3 regions of the Streptomyces sp. SAI-135 genome follow, and region 2 is predicted to be linked to each of the others. Evidence: riboswitches for the same ligand, from Rfam matches in the RefSeq annotation. Region 2 holds a riboswitch; each other region holds the start of a gene.
What was found. A riboswitch is a leader RNA that binds a small molecule or an ion and turns the genes downstream of it on or off. The one in region 2 is predicted to bind cyclic di-AMP.
Positions count from the first base shown of each region.

Region 1: linked by a shared signal. The riboswitch ahead of M2163_RS24705 (M23 family metallopeptidase) and the one ahead of M2163_RS30005 (NlpC/P60 family protein) in region 2 are both predicted to bind cyclic di-AMP.
Region 3: linked by a shared signal. The riboswitch ahead of M2163_RS22240 (transglycosylase family protein) and the one ahead of M2163_RS30005 (NlpC/P60 family protein) in region 2 are both predicted to bind cyclic di-AMP.

Region 1 is NZ_JARXYP010000002.1:4,488,823-4,494,100, reverse strand. Features, by position in the region: gene M2163_RS24725 (dihydrofolate reductase family protein) at 1-373, opposite strand, end outside; gene M2163_RS24720 (MarR family transcriptional regulator) at 443-967, shown strand; gene ribA (GTP cyclohydrolase II) at 1,075-1,716, shown strand; tRNA gene M2163_RS24710 (tRNA-Met) at 1,905-1,978, shown strand; cyclic di-AMP (ydaO/yuaA leader) riboswitch at 2,652-2,809, shown strand; gene M2163_RS24705 (M23 family metallopeptidase) at 2,821-3,846, shown strand; gene M2163_RS24700 (aldo/keto reductase) at 4,024-4,968, shown strand; gene M2163_RS24695 (PrsW family intramembrane metalloprotease) at 4,981-5,278, opposite strand, start outside.
Region 2 is NZ_JARXYP010000002.1:5,599,327-5,604,604, reverse strand. Features, by position in the region: gene pcrA (DNA helicase PcrA) at 1-2,111, opposite strand, end outside; cyclic di-AMP (ydaO/yuaA leader) riboswitch at 2,433-2,602, shown strand; gene M2163_RS30005 (NlpC/P60 family protein) at 2,611-3,756, shown strand; gene M2163_RS30000 (tellurite resistance/C4-dicarboxylate transporter family protein) at 3,880-4,863, shown strand; gene M2163_RS29995 (hypothetical protein) at 4,841-5,194, opposite strand.
Region 3 is NZ_JARXYP010000002.1:3,952,347-3,957,624, forward strand. Features, by position in the region: gene M2163_RS22230 (septum formation initiator family protein) at 1-153, opposite strand, end outside; gene eno (phosphopyruvate hydratase) at 306-1,592, opposite strand; gene M2163_RS22240 (transglycosylase family protein) at 1,878-2,561, opposite strand; cyclic di-AMP (ydaO/yuaA leader) riboswitch at 2,566-2,733, opposite strand; gene M2163_RS22245 (transglycosylase family protein) at 2,939-3,934, opposite strand; gene M2163_RS22250 (cytochrome P450) at 4,127-5,278, opposite strand, start outside.

The sequences.
Region 1 (5,278 bases), 1.1 Mb from region 2:
CGGCGGCCAGGCCCGCCTCGCGGGCCCGTTCCGCGCCCTTGTCGGTCGTGTAGACGACCTTCTCGCCGCCGGTGTGCCAGAAGTTCGCCGCCGGGTCCAGCTCGCCCGAGCCGCTGACCGTGACCTTCAGGGGGTACGGCGGCTTCCCGGCGGTGACCCGGGCCGCCCGGCGCTCCTCGGAGTTGACCAGGAGCCGGGGGTTGTCGGCGCGGATCGTGCCCGCGCCGACGAGGATCGCGTCCACGGAGGCGCGGACCTCGTCGACGCGGTCGAAGTCGGCCGGGCTGGACAGCAGGAGCCGGTCGGGGCCGGTGTCGTCGAGGTAGCCGTCGAGGGAGACCGCGGCGGAGAGGAGGACGTAGGGGTGGGGCACGGAGGACTCCCCGGCGGGTCGAGGGACGGCGGGCTTGGTTCAAGTTTGAAGCAAACCTACACTGGGAGCATGACGACCCGCTGGCTCAGCCCCGACGAGCAGCGAGCCTGGCGTGCCTACATCGCCGCCTCGCTCCTCCTGGAGGACACCATCGACCGGCAGCTCCAGCAGGAGGCCGGCATGCCCCACCTGTACTACTCCATCCTCGCCAATCTCTCCGAGACCCCGGAGCGCCGGCTGCGGATGACCGATCTCGCCGAGGGGCTGAAGATCACCCGGCCCCGGCTGACGTACGCCGTCGCGCGGCTGGAGAAGGACGGGCTGGTGCGGCGGGAGAGCTGCCAGTGGGACAAGCGGGGCAGCATCGCGGTCCTGACGGACGAGGGCATGGCGGTGCTGGAGCGGGCGGCGCCGGGACATGTGGAGACGGTCCGCGCCGCGCTCTTCGACCGGCTCACACCGGAGCAGGTGGGGCAGTTGGAGGAGATCTTCACCAGCGTCACCGCGGGCCTCCAGGGGGAGGGCGGGCCCGTCGAGGAGGTGCCGTGGCGGCGGCGGTCGTCCCCGTCCTGTTCCGGTGAGGGCCGGGCGTGACGAGCGCCATAAAACCGTTGCTTCAAATTTAAAGCATGGGGTAGGGTCTCGATCAGTAGAACTGCTTCAAATCTGAAGCAGGTATGCCTACGGACCGGAGTACCCGCATGACCGACCTGCCCGCCGCCACCCAGCGCTCCCGCGTCCGCGTCCCGCTGCGCTTCGGGGACGGTTACCGCGTAGACGCCGAGCTCGTCACCTTCCACGGCCTGACCGACGGACGGGAGCACCTCGCCGTCGTCCTCGGCGACCCCGCCCCCGGCACCGTCCCGCTCGTGCGGTTGCACTCCGAGTGCCTCACCGGCGATGTCCTCGGCTCCGCCCGCTGCGACTGCGGACCCCAGCTCCGTGAGGCGGTCGAGCGCATCGCCGAGCGCGGCGGCGTCCTGCTCTACCTCCGCCAGGAGGGCCGCGGCATCGGCCTCTACAACAAGCTCGACGCCTACGCCCTCCAGGACCAGGGCCTCGACACCTATGCCGCCAACACCGCGCTGGGCCTGCCCGAGGACGCCCGGGACTACACCGCGGCCGCGCAGATGCTGACCGCGCTCGGGATCGGCGAGATCGACCTGCTCTCCAACAACCCCGACAAGGCGGGCCAGTTGAGGGACCTGGGGATCGGCGTCCACGACCGTGTCCCCACCGGGGTGTTCACCACCGCCCACAACGTCCGCTACCTGCGCGCGAAGGTCCTCCAGACCCAGCACACGCTGCCGCTGGGCGAGTTGACCGAACTCGGCGTCGGCTGAGCGTCACCGGGGCGCGTGCGCCGGACAGGCCAGGCGTGCACGCGCAGAAACACGTCGCCGCGGCCACGGTGGCCTCCGCCGCACGCTGCACGGGCTTGCGCATACCGCTCTCGCCGGACGGGGCGGCCTCCCCGGAACAACCCTGGCGCGAAGCACCCGGCGGATGACGTATGCTGGTCACACAACGACGCGGGGTGGAGCAGCTCGGTAGCTCGCTGGGCTCATAACCCAGAGGTCGCAGGTTCAAATCCTGTCCCCGCTACTCAAGGCTCAGGGCCGGAATCCAGTTCACTGGACTCCGGCCCTGAGTGTTTCCCCCGGTCGGATCACCCGGTCCGCCCCACGGACGGCAGCCGGGCGAACCTGGAAGCGTGGAGCAGGAGGACCGGTCGCGCACCCGCGCGCCTTCGTCCGCATGCTCCCGGCACTGCTGCTCGTGGCCGGGGCACTCCGGGAGGCCGCCGAGCAGGGGCCACGCAGCGGCAGCGTGGCCCCGGCCAAGAAGACGTGCTCCTCGGCCCGGTCGGGCCAGGCGCCGAGGGTGCCCGCGCCGAGGCGGCAGGGCGCAACTGCGGACGGGCAGCGCGCACACCGTGCCGTCGCCGTGCAGCGGCAGGGGCGGCGGGTGGCCGCGGTTGGCGCGGGGCGGGCGCGTTCCGGGGGTTCCTTACTGACGGCATGGCGTTGCTCGCCGTAGGGCGGTGTTTGTGACGAAGGGTGAGCGGGTGAGCGCCCTCCGCACTGCGACTGTCACACCGTCAACATCTGTGTGGTTACTGAAAGAAGGTCAACTCGCCCGTTTTTAGCCGTTCATGGGCCGTAAGTCCAGCGGGATTTCGTTAATGATCAAGCGGAACAGCTTGGAATCGGGCCCCCGGGTCTATTAACGTTCGATAACGCAGCGCGGTCGTCCCAGCCGTCACAAGAGACGGCTCCGTGCTCACGCGCCGAATTCCGCAAGGGAACCGGGGAACCACCACCTTGGGGTGAATCGCTCGTAGTCCGCCGTGGCAGCACGGTGGGTATACGCGCGTAGGAGACCTTCCTGCTCCGAACCCGTCAGCTAACCCGGTAGGCGAGAAGGAAGGAAAGGAGCGCGCCCACGTGGCGTCCAACCCGCCTGCCCCCGAGGCGCCGTACGTACCCAGCGACACCCTTGTGTACGGCGGTTACCGCGCCGACGACGAGGCCCCGCTCGGTGAGTGGAACCCGACCGCGGACTCCCTCGCTCCCGTACGCGGCCGGCATCGCGTCGCCAAGCAGCGCGGCGGGGGATTCGCCCGCAGCTCCACCGTCCTGGGCGTAGGCGTCATAGCCGCGGTCAGCGCGGGCGGGATGGCCAGCGCCAACACCGGCAAGCCGCCGGTCTCCATCTCCATGCCGGACCTGCCCAACGTGGGCTCGCTCATCTCGGACGACGCCGACACCGCCGCGGACGACACGAGCGCCTTCAGCAGCGTCGGCGCCACCACCGCCGACACCGCCGAGGGCACCTCGGACGCCGGTGAGGCCCTGCGCTCGCGCATCCTGGCCCAGGCCGAAGTGCAGCAGGACCAGCTCGACACCAAGGCCGCCCAGGCCGTCGCGGACGCCGCCCAGAAGGAGGCCGACGCGGCCGCCGCCAAGGCGGAGAAGGAAGCTCAGGAGAAGGCCGCCGCCGCGAAGAAGGCGGCGGAGGAAGAGGCCGCGAAGAAGGCCGAGGCCGAGCGCCTGGCCGAGCTCGCCAAGCAGTACACGCTGCCGACCTCGTCGTACACCATCACCTCGACCTTCGGTCAGGCCGGCTCGCTGTGGTCCTCCGGCTACCACACCGGCCTCGACTTCGCCGCCCCCACGGGCACGCTCATCAAGGCGGTCCACAGCGGCACCATCACGGAGGCCGGCTGGGCCGGTTCCTACGGGTACCGCACCATCCTCACCCTCGACGACGGCACCGAGCTGTGGTTCTGCCACCAGTCCTCGATCAGCGTCAGCGTCGGCCAGAAGGTCGCCACCGGTGACGTCATCGGCCGCGTCGGCGCCACCGGCAACGTGACCGGCGCGCACCTGCACCTGGAGGTCCACCCGGGCGGCTCTGCCGACGGGATCGACCCGATGGCGTGGCTGCGCGGCAAGGGTCTCAACCCCTGAGGCCCCCGGCCCCGCCCGTACCTGAGATCACCCGGCCCCGCCCGTACCTGAAGTCACCCGCGAACTCCGGCAGCCCTGACGACGTCCCCCCGACGTCAGGGCTGCCGGTGCGCCGGAGGGACTGCTTCCGCTTGTTTACGAGGACTTTGCGGCCGTTCAGGAAGACCGGCGTCCGGCATGACTTCTCTTCGCAAGCTCGGCTCCTCGGACCTCGAGGTCTTCCCGCTCTCCCTCGGCGGCAACGTCTTCGGCTGGACCGCCGACGAGGCCACCTCGTTCGCCGTCCTCGACGCGTACACCGCGGCCGGCGGCAACTTCCTCGACACCGCTGACTCGTACTCGGCCTGGGTGGACGGCAACTCCGGCGGCGAGTCCGAGACGATCATCGGCAAGTGGCTGGCGGCCCGTGGCAACCGTGACGACGTCGTCATCGCGACGAAGGTCAGCCAGCACCCCGACTTCCCGGGCCTGACCGCCGCGAACATCAAGGCGGCGGCGGACGCTTCGCTGCGGCGCCTGGGCACCGACCGCATCGACCTCTACTACACCCACTTCGACAAGCCGGAGATCCCCGTCGAGGAGATCATCGGCGCGCTGGACGAGCTGGTGAAGGCGGGCAAGGTGCGGGCGATCGGCGCCTCCAACATCTCCGCCGCACGCCTCGCGGAGTCCCTCGACTTCTCCGACCGCGAGGGCCTCGCGCGCTATGCCGCCCTCCAGCCCCACTACAACCTGGTCTCGCGCGACACGTACGAGGGTGAGCTCCAGGCCGTCGCCTCCCGGCAGGGCCTCGCCGCCGTCCCGTACTACGCCCTCGCCTCCGGGTTCCTCACCGGCAAGTACCGCGCCGGTACGACGGTGGAGAGCGCGCGACGGGCGGGTGCCGGCAAGCACCTGGAGACCGAGCGCGGTCGCAAGGTGCTCGCGGCGCTCGACGACATCGCCGAGTCCCACACCGTCCCGGTCGCCACGGTCGCCCTCGCCTGGCTCGCCGCCCAGCCGACGGTCGCGGCCCCGATCGCGTCCGCCCGCACGGTGGAGCAGCTACCGGCGCTGTTGAGGGTGGCGGAGCTGACCCTGACGGAGGAGGAGCTGGGGCGCCTGACGGAGGCGTCGGCGTAAGGGGGACGGGCCCTAGGTCCGATAGGGGTTGTACGCGGGGTACGGCACCGTGGGCTGTGCCTGGACCGGATGGACCGGATGGACCGGGCTGACCGTCGGGAACGGGTGGGCGGGACGGTCCGGCTGGGGCGGATGTCCGTACACCCCGTGCACCCCGTACACCGGCCAGGGCGGCGCGGCCACCGGTGCCGTCGTCCGGGCCGCGTGGTCCAGCGCGGGACGCGCCACGTCCCGCCGCCGCCACAGCTCGTGCAGCAGCTCCCGCTCCCGTACGACGAAGTCGGCGTTCGCCCGTCCGAGCCGCCCCCGA
Region 2 (5,278 bases):
CGCAGCGAGGACCGGGTCAGATACAGCCGCTCACGCGCGCGCGTGATGCCGACGTAGGCCAGCCGCCGCTCCTCCTCCAGCTCCTTGGTCTGGCCGAGGGCGCGCATGTGCGGGAAGACGCCGTCCTCCATGCCGGTGAGGAAGACGACCGGGAACTCCAGGCCCTTGGCGGTGTGCAGGGTCATCAGGGTGATGACGCCGGAGCCGTCCTCGTCCTCGTCGGGGATCTGGTCGGAGTCGGCGACGAGCGCGACCCGCTCCAGGAAGTCGGAGAGCGAACCCGGCTCCTCGCCCTCGCCGGACTCCTGCTCGAACTCCAGGGCCACGGCGGCGAGTTCCTGGAGGTTCTCGATGCGGGTCTCGTCCTGGGGGTCGGTGGATGCCTGCAACTCGGCGAGGTAGCCGGTCCGTTCGAGGACCGCCTCCAGCACGGTCGCGGGGCCCGCGCCGGACTCGACGATCGTACGGAGCTCCTCCATCAGGACGTTGAACCGCTTCACGGCGTTGGTGGAGCGCGCGGCCATGCCGTACGCCTCGTCGACGCGCTTGAGCGCCTGCGGGAAGCTGATCTTCTCGCGCTGGGACAGGGCGTCGATCATCGCCTCGGCACGGTCGCCGATGCCCCGCTTGGGGACGTTGAGGATCCGGCGCAGCGGCACGGAGTCCTCGGGGTTGGCGAGGACGCGCAGGTAGGCCAGGACGTCCCGGACCTCCTTGCGCTCGTAGAAGCGGACGCCGCCGACGACCTTGTAGGGCAGGCCGACGCGGATGAAGACCTCTTCGAAGACACGGGACTGCGCGTTGGTGCGGTAGAAGACGGCGACGTCTCCGGCCTTCGCCTCCCCCGCGTCCGTGAGGCGGTCTATCTCGTCGGCGACGAACTGCGCCTCGTCGTGCTCGGTGTCGGCGACGTAGCCGGTGATGCGCGCGCCCGCGCCCGCGTTGGTCCACAGGTTCTTGGGGCGGCGGGACTCGTTGCGCTCGATGACGGCGTTGGCGGCGGTGAGGATCGTCTGGGTGGAGCGGTAGTTCTGTTCCAGGAGGATCGTCGTCGCGTCGGGGTAGTCCTCCTCGAACTGGAGGATGTTGCGGATGGTCGCGCCGCGGAAGGCGTAGATCGACTGGTCGGCGTCACCGACGACACAGAGCTCGGCGGGCGGCAGGTCGTGCTCGCTCGGCGGTACGTCGACCGGGTGCTCCGAGGTGCCGACCAGCTCCCTGACCAGCGCGTACTGCGCGTGGTTGGTGTCCTGGTACTCGTCGACGAGGACATGCCGGAAGCGGCGGCGGTAGTGCTCGGAGACATCGGGGAACGCCCGGAGCAGATTGACCGTCGTCATGATCAGGTCGTCGAAGTCGAGGGCGTTCGCCTCGCGGAGGCGTGACTGGTACATGGCGTACGCCTGGGCGAGGGTCTTCTCGAAGCCGTCGCCGGCCTGGGCGGCGAAGTCCTCCTCGTCGATCAGCTCGTTCTTCAGGTTGCTGATCTTGGCGCTGAAGGACTTCGGCGGGTACCGCTTGGGGTCGAGGTCCAGGTCGCGGCAGACCAGGGCCATGAGCCGCTTGGAGTCGGCGGCGTCGTAGATCGAGAAGGACGAGGTGAACCCGAGCTTCTTCGACTCCCGGCGCAGGATCCGCACGCAGGCGCTGTGGAAGGTCATGACCCACATCGCGTTCGCGCGCGGGCCCACGAGCTGCTCGACGCGCTCCTTCATCTCGCCCGCGGCCTTGTTGGTGAAGGTGATCGCGAGGATCTGGCCGGGGTGGACCTGGCGCTCGCCGAGCAGGTGGGCGATGCGGTGGGTGAGCACCCGGGTCTTGCCGGAGCCGGCGCCGGCCACGATGAGCAGCGGGGTGCCGGAGTGCACGACGGCCGCGCGCTGGTTCTCGTTCAGCCCCTCCAGGAGCGCGGCCGGGTCCACCACGGGGCGCGGGGCGCCGTCGCGGTAGTAGGCGTCACGGTCCGGGGGCACGTCGAACTTCCCACCGAACAGGTCGTCCGGAACCTGCTCCGGTCCGTGCTCGTCCTCGGGCGGCGGCGGGGGCTCCTCCCCGTGCCCGCGAGGGGGCTGGAGGTCCGCCAGGAAGCTGTCGTCAAAGAGGCTGCTCATCGCTCTCCGAGTCTAGGGTGCCCCACTGACAGACCGCGCCGCCCCGGGAACATCCGCCCGTATCGGCAGCCGATGATCTTCCGCAGCGGGTGAGGATCCGGTGACGGACACAGCCGCGTCCGCCTCTCCCCGGCCCGGAGAGGGCCGAATCCGTCCAAGCCACGGCAGATCCTTTCGGATCACCCCACGCCGAGCCCCGGCCGGGACGAAGGTCACGAAAATGTATCGGGCATATCGAACATCAACCTTCACAGGGGCCACACCGGTTGGCTACCGTTCCGGGCAGGCCGTACGACCCCCTCCGGCGAACCTCGCCGGGCCGCACGGCCTCCGCCGAGTCCGCAGCGCCGCCGCGCGCCCGGAGCCGGGGACCCACCGAACCTGGGGTGAATCGGCCGCCTCCCGCGCAGGGGAGAGCCGTAGGGCAAACCTTCCGAAGCACCGCGCCCGAACCCGACAGCTAACCCGGTAGGCGGAGCACGGGAAGGAGTCGCCTCCCTTGGCGTCGCACCGCAAGTCGCGTCCCGTCGGTACGCGCGTCGCAGGCATACGGACCCCGGCCCTCGCGACGGCCGCCCTCACCTCCGTGGCCCTGCTCTCCCAGTCGGCGAACGCCGCACCGGCCGACGACCGGCCGAGTCTCGAAGAGGTCGAGAAGAAGGTCGACGCCCTCTACCGCCAGGCCGAGTCCGCGACCGACAACTACAACGCGGCCAAGGAGAAGACGGCAAAGCAGCGCAAGCAGGTCGACACGCTCCTCGAGGACGTCGCCCAGCGCACCCAGAAGCTCAACGAGGCCCGGGAGGAACTCGGTTCCTTCGCCGCGGCCCAGTACCGCACCGGCGCCGCCGCACCCGACACGGCGACCTTCCTGCTCGCCGACACCCCGCAGGACTACTTCGACCAGACGCAGCTGATGGGCCGCTTGACGAACCGTCAGAAGGGCGCGGTCGACGACTACGTCTCCGAGCAGTCCGCGACGATGAAGAAGCGCCAGGAGGCCTCCCAGAGCCTTCAGACGCTCACCGAGACGCAGAGCGACCTGAAGACGGCCAAGGCGACCGTCCAGAAGAAGCTCGCCGACGCGCGCGCACTGCTGTCGGAGCTGACCGCCCAGGAGAAGGCGCGTCTGGCGGCGATCGAGAAGCAGAAGCAGGAGGAGGCGGCCCGCAGGGCGGCGGAGCTGGCGCAGCAGCAGGCGGCGGCGGAGAAGGCCGCACAGCAGGCCGCGCAGGAGACCGCCGCCCCGCAGGAGAGCACGCCGACGGCGACCGACTCCTCGTACGCCACCAAGGCCGCCAAGGCCCTCGCCTTCGCCCGCGCGCAGATCGGCAAGCCGTACGTCTGGGGCGCCACCGGCCCCGACTCCTACGACTGCTCAGGGCTCACCCAGGCCGCCTGGAAGGCCGCCGGCGTCGACCTCCCGCGCGTCACCTACGACCAGGTCAACGCCGGCACCACGGTCTCCCTGTCCGACGCCCAGCCCGGTGACCTGGTCTTCTTCTACGACGACATCAGCCATGTCGGCCTCTACATCGGCAACGGCATGATGATCCACGCCCCCAAGCCGGGCGCGTACGTCCGCGAGGAGTCGATCTACTACGACGGCGAGTCGGCGATCCACAGCGTGGTGCGCCCCGCCTGAGTCCCCGCCCCCGGCCCTTCGGGCGCCGGGGGCCGTTCTCCGGAGCCCGCACTCGCGTGCATTTCGCCACGCGCGCGTGCGCGCCCAGCTCGCCCCGCGCGGAGAGGTTCCTAGCATCGGCACATGTCCGGTACCTCCCCGCACTCCCCCCTGCGCCTCTGGTGGACGCAGCGCCCGCCCGCGGCCGGGGCCGCCGTCATGGCGACCGGCATCATCTCGGTCGGGCTCCATCTCAGCGGTCACGAGACGCTGTCCCGGGTCACCCTGGTGCTCGCTTGCGCGGCCTGGCTCGGGCTGGCCGCCGAGTTCGTCTCACGACTGCTGCGGGAGCGCGCGCGATGGGTCGCCGACGCCGGGACACCGGGCGCCCTGACGGCCGTGGCCGCGACCACCGTCCTCGGTACCGGTCTGTCCGTGCTGGGCCGGCAGACCCTCGCCGAGGCCCTGCTGGCGCTGTCCGCGCTGCTGTGGCCGCCGCTGATCGTGCTCGTCGTGGGGCACTGGAAGCGGCGGATGCCCGGCGGGGTGTTCCTCTGCTGCGTGGCCACCCAGGGCCTCGCGGTCCTCGGCGCCACGCTCGCCGCGGCGGAGTCGGCGGCCTGGCTCGCGCACACGGCCCTCGTGCTGTTCTGGCTCGGCCTGGTCCTGTACGGCGTCGCGCTGTTCCACTTCGACCTGCGCCAGGTGCTCCGGGGGCCGGGCGACCAGTGGATCGCGGGCGGCGCGCTCGCCATCTCCGCGCTGGCCGGCTCGAAGCTCATCGCCGCCGACAGCGCACGCCTGTACCTGTGGAACGACGACGACCTCGGCGTCCTGCGCGCGGTGACCGTCGCCCTGCTGGTGCTCGACCTGGCCTGGTACGCCGTCCTGCTGGCGGCCGAGTGCGTACGGCCCCGCCTTCGCTACGACGTGCGCCGCTGGGCCACCGTGTTCCCCATGGGGATGACGGCGGCCGCGACCCTGTCCGTCGCCGCCGCCGTGGACATCCCGTGGCTGAGGACACCCGGCGAGGTACTGCTGTGGATCTCCGTGGCGGCCTGGCTGGCCGTCGCGGCGGGCGCGGTCGACTCCGCCCGTGCCGCCCTCAGGTCCACAGCACCGCGATGAAGACGTTGGCCGTGGTCAGCGCGCCGACCAGGCCGAACAGGCTCTTGTCCACCTTCTCGTCGTCCCGCTTCACGTAGACGAGTGCGAGGATCACGATCAGCAGCGCCAGCTTGACGCCGATCTTGATGTTGTTGACGTGCTGGTCGTCGGCCTGGTTGAGGCCGACCAGGATCATTCCGGTGACCAGCATCGTCGCGGCGCCGTGCAGCATCGCGGGCACGAACCGGGCGGTGCCCCGGCCCATCGCCTTCATCTGGGTGAGGAAGCCGCCGAGCAGCGAGGCGATGCCGATGATGTGCAGGCCGACGAAGAGATGGATGAGTACGTCCATGAGGCCGGAGCTTATGCAGCGGCCGCGGGGAGGTCCGCACCGGCCCCGGGAGTAGATCTTGCATATATGCGGCCCATAGCACTC
Region 3 (5,278 bases), 1.6 Mb from region 2:
CAGCACGAGGGCGAGCAGCGCGGCCCGGCCGGTCAGCCGGGAGCGGCGGGCCTGCCGTTTGGTCTGGGACCGGTAGACACGGGCCGCGGTCTGCTCGCCGAGCAGCCTGATCCTGGTCGTGGTGGAGAAACGGTCCCGGTCCTTCACGGCCATCGGCTCTCCGCCTCCCCTTCTACGTGCGTACGTCCCCGCACACGGTACGGGACCGGTACGGGGACGTACGTACGACTGGCTAAGGCTTAGCCCCTTAAGGGTCAGCCCTTGAAGCTGCTCAGCTCTTTACGCTGCTCAGCCCTCTACGCTGCTCAGCCCTTGAAGCGCGGGAAGGCGCTGCGGCCGGCGTACACCGCGGCGTCGTCGAGGATCTCCTCGATGCGCAGGAGCTGGTTGTACTTGGCGACGCGCTCGGAGCGGGCCGGGGCGCCGGTCTTGATCTGGCCGCAGTTGGTGGCGACGGCGAGGTCGGCGATGGTGACGTCCTCGGTCTCGCCGGAGCGGTGGGACATCATGCACTTGAAGCCGCTGCGCTGGGCGAGCTCGACGGCGTCGAGGGTCTCGGTCAGGGAGCCGATCTGGTTCACCTTGACGAGCAGCGCGTTGGCGGCGCCGTCCTCGATGCCGCGGGCCAGGCGCTCCGGGTTGGTGACGAACAGGTCGTCGCCGACGATCTGGACCTTGTCGCCCAGCTTGTCGGTGAGGACCTTCCAGCCGGCCCAGTCGTCCTCGAACAGCGGGTCCTCGATGGAGACGAGCGGGTAGGCCGCCACGAGCTCCTCGTAGTACTCCGTCATCTCGGCGGCGGAGCGGTCCTTGCCCTCGAACTGGTACTTGCCGTCCTTGTAGAACTCGGAGGCGGCGACGTCGAGGGCGAGGGCGACCTGCTCGCCGGGGATGTAACCGGCTTCCTTGATCGCTTCGAGGATGAGGTCCAGGGCGGCGCGGTTGGACTCGAGGTTCGGGGCGAAGCCGCCCTCGTCGCCGAGGCCGGTGGACAGGCCCTTGCTCTTCAGGACCTTCTTGAGGGTGTGGTAGACCTCGGTGCCCCAGCGCAGCGCCTCGGAGAAGGACTCCGCGCCGATCGGGGCGATCATGAACTCCTGGATGTCCACGTTGGAGTCGGCGTGCGAGCCGCCGTTCAGGATGTTCATCATCGGCACCGGCAGCAGGTGCGCGTTCGGGCCGCCCAGGTAGCGGAAGAGCGGGAGGTCGCTGGCCTCGGAGGCGGCGTGGGCGACGGCGAGCGAGACGCCGAGGATGGCGTTGGCGCCGAGCGAGCCCTTGTTGTCGGTGGCGTCCAGGTCGAACATCGCCTGGTCGATCAGGCGCTGCTCGGTGGCGTCGTAGCCGACGAGCTCCGGGCCGATCTGCTCGATGACGGCGAGGACGGCCTTCTCGACACCCTTGCCCTGGTAGCGGTTCGGGTCACCGTCACGCAGCTCGATGGCCTCGAAGGCACCGGTGGAGGCGCCGGACGGGACGGCGGCACGACCGGTGCTGCCGTCGTCGAGGCCGACCTCGACCTCGACGGTGGGGTTGCCTCGCGAGTCGAGGATTTCCCTGGCTACGACGACGTCGATGGACGGCACGAGCATCTCCTTCTTGGATGGTGAGCCTTGCGACTAGAGCCTAACCGGCTCCGGGGCATCGGCCACCGTGTGGACCGACCTGTGGACGAAACCGAGAGTAAATTGTTTCTGAACTGAACAAAAGAGGCCCGTGAACAGAGCGGCCCACGCGAGCACACACAAAAAGCCCCGCCCCGGTGCGTACGGGGGAACACGCACCGGAGCGGGGAGCCCGTGGGGACGGGGGGTGACCCTCACGAGGCCCTCATCCTGGAGGACACGGCTGTGAGGGCCCTGTGGTTCAGCTGGGGCCTACTTCAGGTGCAGCTGCTGGCCCGGGAAGATGAAGTCGGCATCGTCGATGATGTCCTTGTTCAGCTTGAACAGCTTCTGCCAGCCGCCCTTGACCTTGTGCTTCTCGGCGATCGAGCTGAGGGTGTCACCCTTGACGACCTTGTACTCGCCGTCGCCCTTCTTGACCTTCTTGCCGGTCGGGGTGGTGACGGTCTTCTTGGCGGCCGGGCGCTCGGAGGAGCGGGAGGCGCTCTGCTCGTCGGTCGAACGGGTGCTGGTGCCCGAGTTCGAGGAGCCGGCGGAGGACGAGCCGCTGCCGCCGTTGTAGGCGGCGCTGGACAGGCCCACTCCGCAGACCGGCCAGGCGCCCTTGCCCTGGGAGGCGAGGACCTTCTCGGCGACGGCGATCTGCTGGGCCTTGCTGGCCTGGTTGGCCTGCGCGGCGTACTGCGTGCCGCCGTACGCGGCCCAGGTGGAGGCCGAGAACTGCAGGCCGCCGTAGTAGCCGTTGCCGGTGTTGATGGACCAGTTCCCGCCGGACTCGCACTGGGCGACGGCGTCCCACTCGGAGGCGGTGGCGGCGGAGGCGTTGCCGGCCGCCATCAGCGGGGCGGCGATGGCGACACCGGTGACGCCGGCGAGCGCGGCGGCGCGGGTGGCCTTGGACGGACGACGGTGCTTGCCCTTGCCGGAAAACAGCATGGATCGATCCCCTCACCGACGCCTGCGAGGTGAGCTGTCGGGTTCGGGCCGGTTGAGTTGCCCGGTCGCACACCCTGCGGTGCGCGGCTTCACCCCAAGCCGGTCCAGCGTGAACTGCTGGGCCCGGCGCTTACCTTGGGTCCCCCGCTCCTGCCTACGGCGCTTGACGCGACGACTGTTCCCGTACGGCCGCTGGCAGGATTCGGCGTTGCGGCAGACGGGGCTCGGGTTGCCGAGCGGTCACGACCGTAGACACGCGCTCGGCGGAATTTCAAAGACGATCAGGGCTTCTGAGACTCATCCCACACTTTCACCAAAGTGGACATTCAGTGCGAAGTATGACGTGAACTCCCGCTGTTTTTCAGGTCTTTTCGACCCTATTCAGCCCCTGTGTCGAGCGTCTGACCGGCGACGATGTTGCTCGGGTCGGCCCCGATGCGGTCCTTGTTCTCGGCGTAGAGGGCGCGCCATCCGCCGTCGAGGCCAAGGGAGTCGGCGATGGAGGCGAGCGAGTCGCCCGCCTGGACGGTGTAAGTGGCGGCGGCGTGCCGGCCGGTCGAGGAGGAGGCCGTGCTCTTCGTCGCATTCTCCTCGGCACTGTCGCCGCGGTGCTTGCCGGAACCGAGAGCACCGACGTCCACGAGGGCCGAAGAACTGCCCACCTGCCACGACTTGTCCGCTTCGTCCTCTTCCGGGCTCACCACGGGGGAGCCGTCGGACGACCGAGCGTCTTCCGTCGCGGAGTCCTTGGATTCCGAAGAGTTCTTTTTGTCCGACTCGGCCGAACCGCCGTCGCCGGAGGGAGTGGCCGACGGTGACGGCGAGGCGGACGAGCCGTCCAGCGCGTCGAGGAGGCCGGAGGACTCCTCGGTGTCCGACGACTTGGAGGAACCGGAGGAACCGGAGGAACCAGATGAACTGGACGAGTCGGACGAGCCGGACGCCGAGGCCGAGGGGGTACCGCTCCCCACGCCCGTGTCGACGTCGGCCGAGCTCGCGTCCTTGCTGAGCCCGTTGAGCAGACCGCAGGTCGGCCAGGCGGCGATGCCCTGGTCCGCGAGGAGCTTCTCGGCCACGGCTATCTGCTGGTTGCGGCTGGCGAGGTCCGCGGTCTCGGCGTATTCGAGGCCGCCGTACTTCTCCCAGTTCTCCTGGGACATCTGGAGGCCGCCGTAGTAGCCGTTGCCCTCGTTCTCGCTCCAGGAGCCACCGCTCTCGCACTCCGCGACCCGGTCCCAGGTGGTGCCGGTGGCGGCGCTCGCTCCGGTCGCCCCGAGCAGGGGGATCGCGATGGCGGAGCCCGTCACACCGGCCGCCACGAGGAGAGCCGGGGCCTGACGGGGGCGACGGTGACGACCGTTCCCGGAGAGCATGGGGGGACCTTTCCCGAGACAGCAAGTACCCGCGCGGCACGTGGTGCGGGGCACCGCGCTGGTCCGTGAACGTATAGGGATTCGATCACTTGTCACAAGTTAATGCCGCGTAGATCACGTGAAGATCACAAGGTTGAGGGCGTGTCAGGTTTAGCCGGCTCCGTGCCGGGATAGGCCGGACCCCTCGGTCGATTACCGGACGGGCGTGAACTCCACGGGCAAAGTACGCAGTCCACGCATGATGAGTCCGCCACGCCAGCGCAAATCGGCCGAATCCACCGCGAGTTGTAGGTCCGGGAGACGGGTGAGAAGCGTGGCGAGCGCCGTCTGTCCTTCCAGTCGGGCGAGCGGGGCACCGAGGCAGTAGTGGATGCCGTGGCCGTAACCGAGGTGCTGATTGTCACGGCGGGACAGATCGAGCACATCCGGGTCGGTGAACCGCTCCGGGTCCCGGTCCGCGGCCGCCAGCACGACGAGCACCGGGTCCCCGGTGGCGACGTCCTGCCCGCCGATCCGCAGGGGTTCGGTGGCGAACCGCCAGGTGGCCAGTTCGACCGGGCCGTCGTACCTGAGCAGTTCCTCCACTCCGGTCTCCAGGAGACCCCGTTCCTGCCGGGCCAGCGACTTTGTCAGCCGGTTCCGCTGCTCGGGGTGGGTGAGGAGGGCGTACATGCCGTTGCCGATCAGGTTGACCGTGGTCTCGAAGCCTGCGAAGAGGAGGATGAACGCCATGGCCGCGGCCTCGTTCTCGGTGAGGTGCTCACCGTGGTCGGAGGCGCGGATGAGTCCGGAGATGAGGTCCTCACCGGGGCTGGCCTCGTCGGGCAGCGCCTCCCGCTTGCGGTGGATGAGCTCGGCGAGATAGCCGCGCATCTTCTTCACCGACCGGGCCACCCCGCCCCGGGGGCCCCCTCCGTGCCGGATCATCATGCCCGCCCAGTCCCGGAAGTCGTCCTGGTCCTCCCGGGGGACGCCGAGCAGGTCGCAGATCGCGTAGATGGGGAGCGGGAACGCGAACTCGTGGATGAGGTCGGCGCTGCCGGTCGCCGCGAACCCGTCGATGAGACGGTCCGTCAGCTCCTGCACCCGGGGCGCGAACTCGGCGACCCGCCTCGGCGTGAACGCCTTGCTGACCAGCCGTCGGAGCCTGGTGTGGTCCGGCGGGTCGATGTTCAGCAGATGCGTCATCAGCTCCGCCTTGCGCTCCCCCGGGATACCGGTCTTCCCCTTGGCGTGCGCGGGCTCGTCGTGGTGCGCGGGGTTCTTGCTGAGCCGCTGGTCGGCGAGGGCCTGCTTCGCATCGGCGTAACGGGTGACCAGCCATGCCTCCACGCCACTGGGCAA